2 regions of the Streptomyces sp. NPDC033178 genome follow, and region 1 is predicted to be linked to the other one. Evidence: predicted binding sites of a transcription regulator. Region 1 holds the regulator's gene; the other holds the start of a gene.
The links. Region 1 encodes HrcA, which represses chaperone genes, less so after heat shock. Its sites were predicted from a motif close to TTNGCACTCNGNNNNNCNGAGTGCNAA; they were not measured.

Region 1 (6,351 bases):
GGCGGTGGTCGCCGTGACCAGGGTCAGCGTGCCGGCCCGGCTCAGCGAGTCCAGGACGTCACGCGTGGGGCAGCCGAAGTGGAAGGAGACGACCGGCACCGGGTTGTCGAGGAGTACGGCGAGCTTGGCGTCGTATCCGTCGTCGCGTCCGCTGTCGGGGTCGCCCAGTTCGGTCTCGTACCAGGAGGCCTCGCCGGCGAGCTGGTGGGCGTAGACCTCGACCGCGGCCGGGTCGGCGTACTCGGGCTGCGGCATGAACAGGTTCACGCCGAACGGGCGGCTCGTGGCGCCCCGCAACTGCTTGATCTCCTGGTACATGCCGTCGGCCGTTTTGTAGCCGGCGGCGAGGAAACCGAGCCCCCCGGCCTCGGACACGGCCGCTGCGAGCTGCGGCACGGAGACGCCGCCCGCCATGGGGGCCTGCACGATCGGGAGTGGGAAGAGATCGGTCAGCGCGGAGGACATGACGGCATGTTGTCACGTCCTCCGTACAAGTCCGAATCCGGCCTTCCCCCGGGCATAAGCCACGGGAATCACCCGGCGGGGCCGAGGAAAAAACCCTCAGCGACCGTTGAACGCGTCCTTCAGCCTGGAGAACAGCCCCTGCTGCCCGGGTTGAAACTGACCCGTGGGCCGCTCCTCCCCCCGAAGCTGCGCGAGTTCGCGCAGCAGCCGTTCCTGCTCGGGATCAAGCTTGGTCGGCGTCATGACCTCGACATGCACGATGAGATCACCACGCCCGCCACCGCGAAGGTGGGTGATCCCCCGCCCGTGCAACGGAATCGACTGCCCCGACTGCGTGCCCGGGCGGATGTCGACCTCCTCCATCCCGTCGAGCGTCTCCAGCGGCACCTTGGTGCCGAGAGAGGCCGCGGTCATCGGGATGGTGACCGTGCAGTGCAGGTCGTCGCCGCGCCGCTGGAAGGTGGAGTGCGCGACCTCGTGGATCTCGACGTACAGGTCACCGGCGGGACCGCCACCGGGTCCGACCTCACCCTCGCCCGCGAGCTGGATCCGCGTGCCGTTGTCGACACCGGCGGGAATCTTCACGGTCAGGGTCCGACGCGAGCGGACCCGCCCGTCACCGGCGCACTCGGGGCACGGCGTCGGAACGACCGTCCCGAACCCCTGGCACTGCGGACACGGCCTGGACGTCATGACCTGGCCCAGGAAGGACCGCGTGACCTGGGACACCTCGCCGCGCCCGCGGCACATGTCACAGGTCTGCGCGGAGGTACCGGGCGCGGCGCCCTCGCCACTGCATGTCGTACACACGACGGCCGTGTCGACCTGGATGTCCTTCGTCGTACCGAAGGCCGCCTCGTCGAGGTCGATCTCCAGCCGGATCATCGCGTCCTGGCCGCGCCGTGTGCGCGACCGGGGGCCCCGCTGCGACGCCGTACCGAAGAAGGCGTCCATGATGTCCGAGAAGTTCCCGAACCCGCCGGCGCCGAAGCCGCCCGCGCCCTGGCCGCCCGCCTGGGACAGCGGGTCACCGCCGAGGTCGTAGACCTGCTTCTTCTGCGGGTCCGACAACACCTCGTAAGCGGCGTTGATCTCCTTGAAGCGCTCTTGCGTCTTCGGATCGGGATTGACGTCCGGGTGCAGCTCGCGTGCGAGCCGCCGGAATGCCTTCTTGATCTCGTCCTGGGACGCGTCGCGGCGCACGCCGAGTACGGCGTAGTAGTCCGTGGCCACTTACGACTCCGCCAGGATCTGTCCTACGTACCGTGCCACCGCTCGTACCGCTCCCATCGTTCCGGGGTAATCCATGCGCGTCGGTCCGACCACGCCAAGTTTCGCTACTGCCTCGACGCCCGAACCGTAGCCGACGGAGACGACGGACGTGGAGTTGAGTCCCTCATGGGCGTTCTCGTGACCGATCCGTACGGCCATGCCCGAATCATTGACCTCACCAAGGAGTTTGAGGAGAACGACCTGCTCCTCAAGGGCCTCCAGAACCGGACGGATGGTGAGGGGAAAGTCATGTCCGAAGCGGGTGAGATTGGCGGTGCCGCCGATCATCAGCCGCTCCTCGGTCTCCTCGACGAGGGTCTCCATGAGGGTGGAGAGCACGGTCGCGACCGTACCCCGGTCGTCCGACTCGAAGGCGTCGGGGAGATCCTGCACCAGCTGCGGGACGTCCGCGAAACGGCGGCCCGCGATCCGGCTGTTGAGCCGCGCGCGTAGATCCGCCACGGAGGCCTCCCCGAAGGGCGCCGGGCAGTCCACCATGCGCTGCTCGACCCGGCCGGTGTCCGTGATCAGTACGAGCATGACGCGGGCCGGGGCCAGCGCCAGCAGCTCCACATGACGCACGGTCGAGCGGGTCAGCGACGGGTACTGCACGACGGCGACCTGCCGGGTGAGCTGCGCGAGGAGCCGGACGGTCCGCCCCACGACGTCGTCGAGGTCGACGGCGTTGTCGAGGAAGCTGTGGATCGCCCGTCGCTCCGGCGCGGTCATCGGCTTGACGCCCGCGAGCCTGTCGACGAAGAGGCGGTAGCCCTTGTCCGTGGGGATGCGGCCGGCGCTGGTGTGCGGCTGGGCGATGTAGCCCTCGTCCTCAAGGACCGCCATGTCGTTACGGACGGTCGCCGGGGAGACGCCCAACCGGTGGCGCTCCGTGAGCGCCTTGGAACCGACCGGCTCCTCGGTGCCCACGTAGTCCTGGACGATGGCGCGCAGCACTTCGAGCCTGCGTTCACTGAGCATCGCGCACACCTCCAGCTGGTCTTCCCCGCGGTCTTCGATGCGGTCCTCGATCATCCTCGATCGCCTTGCCTGGCACTCAGCCCGCGCGAGTGCCAGCATCCCCGGGCCAAGTGTACGGCCGGTAGGCACGACCCGGGCAAGGCAGCCCTGCGATGTCACGACGACGTGTACGGGGCTGTCCTGCTCTGTCCCGACTACTGTCTGCGCACTTCATGGGGCGTAGGGCTAGCGTCGGCGTATGAGGGTGACTTGGGAAGAGGCCGGGTGGGAGGAACTGGGGCCGCGTGTGGGGCGCTGTCGGCTTCCGGGGTGGGACTGCACGGTCGGGCTCGTGGTGGGCGAGGGTGCGGCGCTCATGATCGACGCGGGGTCGGGGCTGCGGGAGGGCGCGCGGCTGCGTACGGAGGCGCGGCGGTTGCTCGGGGGCGGGCGGGTCACCCATCTCGCGCTCACCCACCCGCATTTCGACCATGTTTTCGGCGCGGCGGCGTTCTCGGGTGTCGAGGTCTTCGGGGCGGTGGGCCTTGAGCGGGTGCTCGTCGACGGACGGGACGAGCTGCTGGCGGACGCCGTGCGCAACGGCGCCGATCCGGACGAGGCGGCCGAGGCGGCGGACCTCCTCGTCCGCCCCCGGCACCTCGTCTCCGGCGAGTGGACGCTCGACCTGGGCGGCGGCGTACAGGTCCTGCTGGCGAACATCGGCCCCGGCCACACGGCCCACGACCTGGCGGTTCTCATCCCTGGAAGCCCTGGAGCCCCCGGCGGCTCGGACAGCCTCGACAACTCCGTCGGTCCCGGCGGTCCCGACAGCCTCGACGGTCCCGGCGGTCCCGGCGGCTCCCGCGGCCCTGGCGGCTCCGGCGGCTCCGGCGATCCTGGCGGCTCCCGCGGCCCTGGCGGTCCCGGCGGCTCCGGCGGCTCCGGCAGTCCCGGCGGTCCCGACGGCTCCCGCGGCTCCCGCGGCTCCCGCGGCTCCCGCGGCTCCCGCGGCTCCCGCGGCTCCCGCGGCTCCCGCGGCTCCCGCGGCTCCCGCGGCTCCGGCGGCTCCGGCGGCGGCGGCTCCGGCAGTCTCGGCGGGCCCAGCCGCCCCTGGACAGGCTTGCCGGAGGTCGTCTTCTGTGGTGACCTCGTCGAGGAGTCCGGCGAACCCCAGGCGGGCCCGGACGCCGTCCCCTCCCGCTGGCCCGCGGCCCTGGACCGGCTGCTGGACCTCGGGGGCGAGGACGCGGTGTACGTGCCCGGCCACGGGGCGGCGGTCGACGCCGGGTTCGTACGGGCCCAACGGGACGCGCTGGCACAGCGTTTCGGCGTGTCGTAGGGGGGGCTCGGTGCGCCGGACGGGGACCTTCTCCTATCGTCATCCGAATGCGCCAGTACTCAGCGGACCTGACCCCTCCGTGGAAGAAGCCCAAGGCCGTGCCCGAGGTGGCGGCGGAGCCGGGGCTCGTGGTCGAGGAGCCCGGGACCGGGTTCTGCGGTGCCGTGATCCGTTGCGAGGCGGGGACGGTCACGCTGGAGGACCGCTTCGGCAAGCACCGGGTGTTTCCGCTGGAGCCCCGGGGGTTCCTGCTGGAGGGGCGTGTGGTGACGCTGGTGCGCCCGTCGTCCGCCCCCGTACGCCCCACTCGTACGGCTTCCGGTTCGGTTGCCGTGCCCGGGGCTCGGGCCCGGGTCGCCCGGGCGGGGCGCATCTACGTCGAGGGGCGGCACGACGCGGAACTGGTCGAACGGGTGTGGGGTGACGACCTCCGGATCGAGGGTGTCGTCGTCGAGTACCTGGAGGGCATCGACGATCTGCCCGCCATCGTCGACGAGTTCGGTCCCGGGGCGGATGCGCGGCTGGGGGTGCTGGTCGACCACCTCGTCCCCGGCACGAAGGAGTCGCGGATCGCGGAGGCCGTGACGAGCGAGTACGCGCTTGTCGTGGGGCATCCGTACATCGACGTCTGGGAGGCCGTGAAGCCGGCGGCCGTCGGCATTCCCGGGTGGCCCCGTGTGCCGCGCGGGCAGGACTGGAAGACGGGGGTCTGCCGCGCCCTGGGCTGGCCCGACAACACGGGTGCCGCGTGGCAGCGCATCCTCGGCTCGGTCCACTCCTACCGAGACCTGGAGCCGGAACTACTGGGCCGCGTGGAAGAACTGATCGACTTCGTCACGGCACCGGAGTGAGCACGCGGCGCCATGGAGCTTTTCCTCGCCCCCGCCGCCCCTACCCGTCCCATCCCTGGGGGCTGCGCCCCCAGACCCCCCTATCGGCCTGAACGGCCTCGTCCTCAAACGCCGGACGGGCTAAAGATCAGCCTCTCCGGCGTTTGAGGAGCGGGGGTTCGGGGGCGGAGCCCCCGAGTAAGGGACGGGAATGGGTAGGGGCGGCGGGGGCGAGAAAAGGGCTCTCAGTCCACCAGGTCGCGCACCACCCCGTCGGCGAGCAACCGCCCCCGCAGGGTGAGCACCGCGCTCCCGGACTCGTACGGCCCGGCCTGGAGGAGACCGTCCGCGAGGGCACGACGGGACGCCGCAAGCCCGTCCGCGTGGAGCAGCCCCAGCGGAACCCCCTCAAGGAGCCGCAGCTCCAGCAGAATCCGCTCCACCCGCCGGTCCTCCTCGGACAGGAGCTCCCGCCCCGCCCCGGGCGACCGCCCCGCCGCCAGGGCCCCCGCATACGCCCCGGGATGCTTTACGTTCCACCAGCGAACACCCCCCACATGGGAGTGCGCCCCGGGCCCCGCCCCCCACCAGTCGGCCCCCCGCCAGTACAGCTCGTTGTGAAGGCAACGCCCGGCGTCGGACGTGGCCCAGTTGGAGACCTCGTACCAGGAGAAGCCCGCCGCGGAGAGGCGGTCCTCCGCGATGAGGTACCGGTCCGCGTGCACGTCGTCGTCGGTCATGGGCACCTCCCCGCGCCGGATGCGCCGCGCGAGCTGTGTCCCCTCCTCGACGATCAGGGCGTAGGCGGACACATGGTCGGGCCCGGCACCGATCGCCGCGTCGAGCGAGGCCCGCCAGTCGTCGTCGCTCTCACCGGGCGTGCCGTAGATGAGGTCGAGGTTGACGTGGTCGAACCCGGCCGCACGGGCCTCGGCGACACAGGCCTCGGGCCGGCCGGGGGTGTGGGTGCGGTCCAGGACCTTGAGCACGTGCTGCCGCGCGCTCTGCATACCGAACGAGACGCGGTTGAACCCGCCCTCCCGGAGCGCGGCCAGATAGGCAGGGTCCACCGACTCCGGGTTCGCCTCCGTCGTGATCTCCGCGTCCGCCGCGAGCCCGAACTCGTCCCGGATCGCCCCCAGCATCCGTACGAGATCGTCGGCGGGCAGCAGTGTGGGCGTACCGCCGCCGACGAAGACCGTGCGGACGGGCCGCGGGTCGTCGCCGAGGACCTTGCGGGCCAGGCGGATCTCGTCGATCAGGGTCGAGGCGTAGTTGTCGCGGGAGGCGAGCACGCCCCCCGAGCCGCGCAGCTCCGTCGCCGTGTACGTGTTGAAGTCGCAGTAGCCGCAGCGCGTCGCGCAGTACGGGACGTGGAGGTAGAACCCGAGCGGACGGTCGGCCGCGCCGGCCAGGGCGTGCGCGGGCAGCACCCCGTCGTCGGGGACGGGCTCGCCGTCGGGAAGTGCGGAAGGCATGTACTCCATT
Region 2 (6,351 bases), on a different contig from region 1:
AGGAGCGGGCCGACGATCCCGGAGACGAAGTCCGCCGAGAACTCCTTCAGGTCCGCGTCGACGAAGGCCACGATGTCTCCGCGGGTGACGAGGAGCGAGCGCCACAGCACCTCGCCCTTGCCGGGGACGGCCGGCAGCCGGGGCAGGATCTCGTCCCGGTGCACGACACGGGCGCCCGCGTCGGCGGCGACCTCGGAGGTGCGGTCCGTCGAACCCGAGTCGATCACCACGATCTCGTCGACGAGCGGCACCTTCCTGGTCATCAGCTCACGGCGGATGATCGCGACGATCTCGCCGACGGTCTCCTCCTCGTTGAGCGCGGGCAGTACGACACTCACCGTGGAGCCGGTGGCACGCTTCGCGGCGATGAGTTGCTTGAGCGGGCGGTCCTCGACGGACCAGGAGCGCGTGCTCAGCCAGCGCTCGACGTCTTCCAGCACGTGCGGCTCTCCCTTGCGTTCATTGGGATGCGTGTGCCCGCCGCGGCCTGCAGTGTGGGTTGTGTCACTGTCATCTCGCGGTTCGGACGGCTCTCTCCACCATCCAGGCCTTCGGTTACAGTCTTGAACAACGCTGATGACCATCGCATGTCGGGGGTCGTTGCGTGCACAACCAAAACCAGAGCCAGAACCACAACTGAATACCGCTCATCCAGAGGGGCAGAGGGATACGGCCCGTTGAAGCCCCGGCAACCCTCCAGCCGGTCTCGGCCTGATCATCGTCGATCAGCGCAGCGAGGCTCCCGGCTAGGGAAGGTGCCAAATCCGTCTCACGGCGAAGTGCGTCGTGAGGAAGATGAGGAGAAAGGGCCTCGCCTCCATGGCTGCGCAGACAGTTGCAAGCACCACGAACTCCACCACCGCCGCGAACTCCGTCGACCTCGGCCCGGCCGCCGCGCTTTCCTGCCGGGAATGCGGCCACCGCGTCCCGCTCGGTCCGGTCTTCGCCTGCGAGGAGTGTTTCGGCCCGCTGGAGATCGCGTACGACTTCTCGGCCTATGACACCGAGGAGCTCCGCAAGCGGATCGAAGCGGGCCCCGCGAACATCTGGCGTTACGCGCCGCTGCTGCCCGTCCCCGCGGACGTGGCCGACAAGCCGAACATCAACCCCGGCTGGACCAAGCTCGTCCAGGCCGACAACCTCGCGCGCGAGCTGGGTGTCGACGCCGGCAAGCTCTTCGTGAAGGACGACTCCGGCAACCCGACGCACTCCTTCAAGGACCGCGTCGTCGCCCAGGCCATCGAGGCCGCGCGTGCCTTCAACTTCACCACCCTCTCCTGCTCCTCCACCGGCAACCTCGCCGGCGCGGTGGGCGCCGCCGCCGCGCGCGCCGGCTTCAGGTCCTGCGTGTTCATCCCGCACGACCTGGAGCAGGGCAAGGTCGTCATGGCCGCGGTCTACGGCGGCGAGCTCGTCGGCATCGAGGGCAACTACGACGACGTGAACCGCTTCTGCTCCGAGCTGATCGGCGACCCGGCCGGCGAGGGCTGGGGCTTCGTCAACGTCAACCTGCGGCCGTACTACGCGGAGGGCTCCAAGACCCTCGCGTACGAGATCTGTGAGCAGCTCGGCTGGCAGCTGCCCGACCAGCTGGTCGTCCCGATCGCCTCCGGCTCGCAGCTCACGAAGATCGACAAGGGTCTGCAGGAGCTGATCAAGCTCGGGCTCGTCGAGGACAAGCCGTACAAGATCTTCGGTGCGCAGGCCGAGGGCTGCTCGCCGGTGTCCGTGGCGTACAAGGCCGGGCACGATGTCGTACGGCCGCAGAAGCCGAACACGATCGCGAAGTCGCTCGCGATCGGAAACCCGGCGGACGGTCCTTACGTTCTCGATATCGCCCGGCGTACGGGTGGGGCCGTGGAGGACGTGAACGACGAGCAGGTGGTCGACGCGATCAAGTTGCTGGCGCGGACCGAGGGGATCTTTGCGGAGACCGCCGGTGGTGTGACGGTGGGGGTGGCGAAGAAGCTGATCGAGAACGGTCTGCTGGATCCGAGTCTGACCACGGTTGTCCTCAATACCGGTGATGGTCTGAAGACCCTGGACGCGGTTGCTTCCGACACGGGGCTGACCGCGACGATCCGGCCGAACCTGGATTCCTTCCGTGAGGCTGGGCTCGGTTAGTCGTTGTTCCTTCGCTGCGGGTGCGTGGGGGCTGGTCGCGCCCCGCGGCGGAGCCGCAAATGTCACTGCCCCGCGCCCCTGAAAGCCAAAGACTGCGCAGTTCCCCGCGCCCCTGAAGGGGCCACCCACTCCGACGGAGGTCCAACCCCATGAGCGTCAACGTTCGTATCCCCACCATCCTGCGCACCTACACGGGCGGCAAGGCCGAGGTTTCTGCTGAGGGTGGGACTCTTGGTGAGGTCATCTCCGATCTGGAGAAGAACCACACCGGGATCGCCGCCCGGGTCCTGGACGACCAGGGGCAGTTGCGCCGGTTCGTCAACGTGTACGTGAACGACGACGACGTCCGCTTCGAGCAGGGCCTGGAGACGGCGACGCCGGACGGTGCCGGGGTGTCGATCATTCCCGCGGTCGCCGGCGGCTGACCGTCGGGCGCCGCGCCGAGGGCTGATCATTACCTTCGGTAACGGACGTCACCGAGAGTTCATCGAATTGCCCCCTCCGTGAGAGAAGCGGAAGGGGCAATTCTGTATGGTTGAGCGCGGTACAGTTGGGGAACCTGCTTCGATCCGCACGCCGGGCGCATTGAGATCCCGCCCGAAGCCCGACAAGAAGTAGCCAAAGTGCCCCGCCTTTTTGAGCCTTTTATGGCATTCATGGGGCCCGACTTGCCCTGAATCTTCGTGAATTCTTCACATATTCCCGATCGGTCGTGCCCGGAATTCTCGTCGGATTGACCTGTTGCAGACGGCAGTTGGACGGATACATTCAGCCGCGGTCGACGCGTTCCGGCGCACACCCCCAACCGTTGGGGGGTGAGGTCTGACCCGGATCCGCGAAGTGCGGGTCTGTGCAAGGGCCAGTAATAGGGGAGTTAGGCATGGCTCAGGGCACCGTCAAATGGTTCAACGCGGAGAAGGGGTACGGCTTCATCGCGGTCGACGGTGGTGCGGATGTTTTCGTCCACTACAGCGCGATTCAGATGGACGGCTACCGCACCCTGGAAGAGGGTCAGCGGGTCGATTTTGAGATCTCGCAAGGCCAGAAGGGGCCGCAGGCGGACATGGTCCGACTGGCGACCGGCTGAAGCACGCGCCGACTTACTGCAGCGACGTTCTTCTTCCGAAGGGCTCGTACCCCACCGGGTGCGGGCCCTTCGGCACGCCCGCGCGCCGTCCGCGCCGTCCACTGCCTCTCTGCCCACTCTCTTCCCACCTGCTCCCACCTGCGGATCATCCTGAGCCGCTTGCACTCGCATGGGTCGAGTGCTAATCATTGGCGTTAGCACTCTGAAGGTGAGAGTGATAACGAGGACCGGGTCGGTGAGGCCCGCTGGCCGGGTGGGGCAAGGAACCACGAGGTCGGCAGGCCGTCCGTCGCGGGCGCGGGCGCGGTCCTGGAGATTCCACCCCAGTCCGGGAGGACCACTTCACATGGCCAAGATCATCGCGTTCGACGAGGAGGCACGGCGCGGTCTCGAGCGCGGGATGAACCAGCTCGCCGACGCCGTCAAGGTCACCCTTGGTCCCAAGGGTCGCAACGTCGTCCTCGAGAAGAAGTGGGGCGCCCCCACGATCACCAACGATGGTGTTTCCATCGCCAAGGAGATCGAGCTCGAGGACCCGTACGAGAAGATCGGCGCTGAGCTGGTCAAGGAAGTCGCCAAGAAGACGGACGACGTCGCCGGTGACGGTACGACCACCGCGACCGTTCTGGCGCAGGCGCTGGTCCGCGAGGGCCTGCGCAACGTAGCCGCCGGCGCCAACCCGATGGCTCTCAAGCGCGGTATCGAGAAGGCCGTCGAGGCCGTCTCCGGTGCCCTCCTTGAGCAGGCCAAGGATGTCGAGACCAAGGAGCAGATCGCTTCGACGGCCTCCATCTCCGCCGCCGACACCCAGATCGGCGAGCTCATCGCCGAGGCGATGGACAAGGTCGGCAAGGAAGGCGTCATCACGGTCGAGGAGTCCCAGACCTTCGGTCTGGAGCTCGAGCTCACCGAGGGTATGCGCTTCGACAAGGGCTACATCTCGGCGTACTTCGCCACCGACATGGAGCGTATGGAGGCCGTCCTCGACGACCCCTACATCCTGATCGCCAACTCGAAGATCGCCAACGTCAAGGACCTGCTCCCGCTCCTGGAGAAGGTCATGCAGTCGGGCAAGCCGCTGCTGATCATCGCCGAGGACGTCGAGGGCGAGGCCCTGTCGACCCTGGTCGTCAACAAGATCCGTGGCACCTTCAAGTCCGTCGCCGTCAAGGCTCCGGGCTTCGGTGACCGCCGCAAGGCGATGCTGAACGACATCGCCATCCTCACGGGCGGCGAGGTCATCTCCGAGGAGGTCGGCCTCAAGCTCGAGAACACGGGCCTGGAGCTGCTCGGCCGCGCTCGCAAGATCGTCATCACCAAGGACGAGACGACGATCGTCGACGGCTCGGGTTCGGCGGACCAGGTTGCCGGTCGCGTCAACCAGATCCGTGCCGAGATCGAGAACTCCGACTCGGACTACGACCGCGAGAAGCTCCAGGAGCGCCTGGCGAAGCTGGCCGGCGGCGTGGCCGTCATCAAGGCCGGTGCCGCCACCGAGGTCGAGCTCAAGGAGCGCAAGCACCGCATCGAGGACGCCGTTCGCAACGCGAAGGCGGCCGTCGAGGAGGGCATCGTCGCCGGTGGTGGCGTGGCCCTGCTCCAGGCCTCCTCGGTCTTCGAGAAGCTGGACCTGGAGGGTGACGAGGCGACCGGCGCCAACGCCGTGAAGCTCGCCCTGGAGGCCCCGCTCAAGCAGATCGCCGTCAACGGCGGCCTTGAGGGCGGTGTCATCGTCGAGAAGGTGCGCAACCTGCCCGTCGGCCACGGCCTGAACGCCGCGACCGGTGAGTACGTCGACATGATCGCCGAAGGCATCATCGACCCGGCGAAGGTCACGCGCTCTGCCCTGCAGAACGCCGCGTCCATCGCCGCGCTGTTCCTCACCACCGAGGCCGTCATCGCCGACAAGCCGGAGAAGGCCGGTGCCGGCGCCGGCGCCGGTGGCGGCATGCCGGGCGGTGACATGGACTTCTGAGCCCCGGCGCAAACAGCCAAGGCTCGGTAGTTCGTCGCAGTTCGCAGTACTTCGCATTACGCAGTACTTCGCATCACGCGAACGAGGGCGGCACCCCATTCCAGGGGTGCCGCCCTCGGGCGTTTTCGCCGGCGTTTCCGTCGGCGGTGCCTTGATCAGGCGTTCTTGAACGCGTCCCGCAGGCGCATCTCGTTGTGGCCGTTGCCGTCGTAGTCGTCCGAGTACGTCAGCGCCAGACGGCCGTTCGCGGCCAGGGCCACGGCCGGGCCGCCCTGGCCCCCGCCGGTCACCACGTTCATCCGGGTGGGAACGAGCCGGTCGGTCGCGGTCCCGTCCGCGTTGAAGCCGCGGGCCCAGACGTCGTCCTGGCCGGCGTGCAGGGTCGCGGGGTTGCCGAGGAGCACGTCGAAGGCCTCCTTCCACGCCACGACGAAGCTGCCGTCGTCGGCGACCGCCACGTCGGCGTCGGCCTGATCGGAGATCGGCCGCTTGCCGTCGACGTAGGGGCCGCTCTCGGCGGCGTCCTCGGTGGTCCGCCGGTCGGCCGCCGCGGCGACGCCGGCCGCCGAGAAGACGCGGTGCTGGATCCGCTGGTCCCGGACCAGGGTGCCGGTGCCGGTGGTGTACTCGTCCGTCCACGCCACGACGAACCGGCCGTCACCGGCCGAGGCCACCGCGGGCCTGGTCTGCTGCCCGTCCGTGAGCGAGTTGGCCACCTTGCGCGCCACGGCGAAACCGCCCGAGGTGGTCAGCTTCGCCACCCCGACGTTGAGGCCGCCGTTGCCGTCAGCGTCCTCCTCCCAGGCGACCACCATGTTCCCGGCGTCGTCGATCGCCGCGTCGGGCCGGCGGTTGGACCCGGCCGCACCGGAGTTGATCGTGCTGACCTGGACGTCCTGGTAGCGCGCGGCACCGGTCGGCGACCAGCTGCTCGCGTACACCTGGTTGAGCGTCGAACCGTCGGCCGTGGACTCCCAGGCGACGCCGTAGGAACCGTCGCCGGCCACCGCGACCGTCGGCCGCAGCTGGTCACCGTCACCGGAGGCGTGCGGGCGCGGCAGGGTGGTGATCGTGCCGGCCGGGGTGATCCGGCGCACGGCGATGTCGGCGTACTTGTTGCCGTCGTCGTCCTTGGCCCAGACGACGATCGCGTTGCCCTGGTCGT

Region 2: the regulator HrcA is predicted to act here: its motif matches at 3,406-3,432, upstream of groL (chaperonin GroEL).

Annotation. Positions count from the first base shown of each region.
Region 1 covers NZ_JBVIPT010000028.1:94,715-101,065, reverse strand. Annotated here, with positions in the region: gene ACZ5VQ_RS44895 (nitronate monooxygenase) at 1-465, opposite strand, end outside; gene dnaJ (molecular chaperone DnaJ) at 562-1,698, opposite strand; gene hrcA (heat-inducible transcriptional repressor HrcA) at 1,699-2,715, opposite strand; partial or broken gene ACZ5VQ_RS44880 (MBL fold metallo-hydrolase) at 2,954-3,529, shown strand; partial or broken gene ACZ5VQ_RS44875 (MBL fold metallo-hydrolase) at 3,818-4,033, shown strand; gene ACZ5VQ_RS44870 (DUF3097 domain-containing protein) at 4,081-4,884, shown strand; gene hemW (radical SAM family heme chaperone HemW) at 5,109-6,341, opposite strand.
Region 2 covers NZ_JBVIPT010000007.1:168,550-174,900, forward strand. Annotated here, with positions in the region: gene ACZ5VQ_RS19290 (glucosyl-3-phosphoglycerate synthase) at 1-440, opposite strand, end outside; SAM riboswitch class I at 645-802, shown strand; gene thrC (threonine synthase) at 820-2,124, shown strand; gene ACZ5VQ_RS19300 (MoaD/ThiS family protein) at 2,274-2,549, shown strand; gene ACZ5VQ_RS19305 (cold-shock protein) at 3,005-3,211, shown strand; gene groL (chaperonin GroEL) at 3,558-5,186, shown strand; gene ACZ5VQ_RS19315 (phospholipase D-like domain-containing protein) at 5,342-6,351, opposite strand, start outside.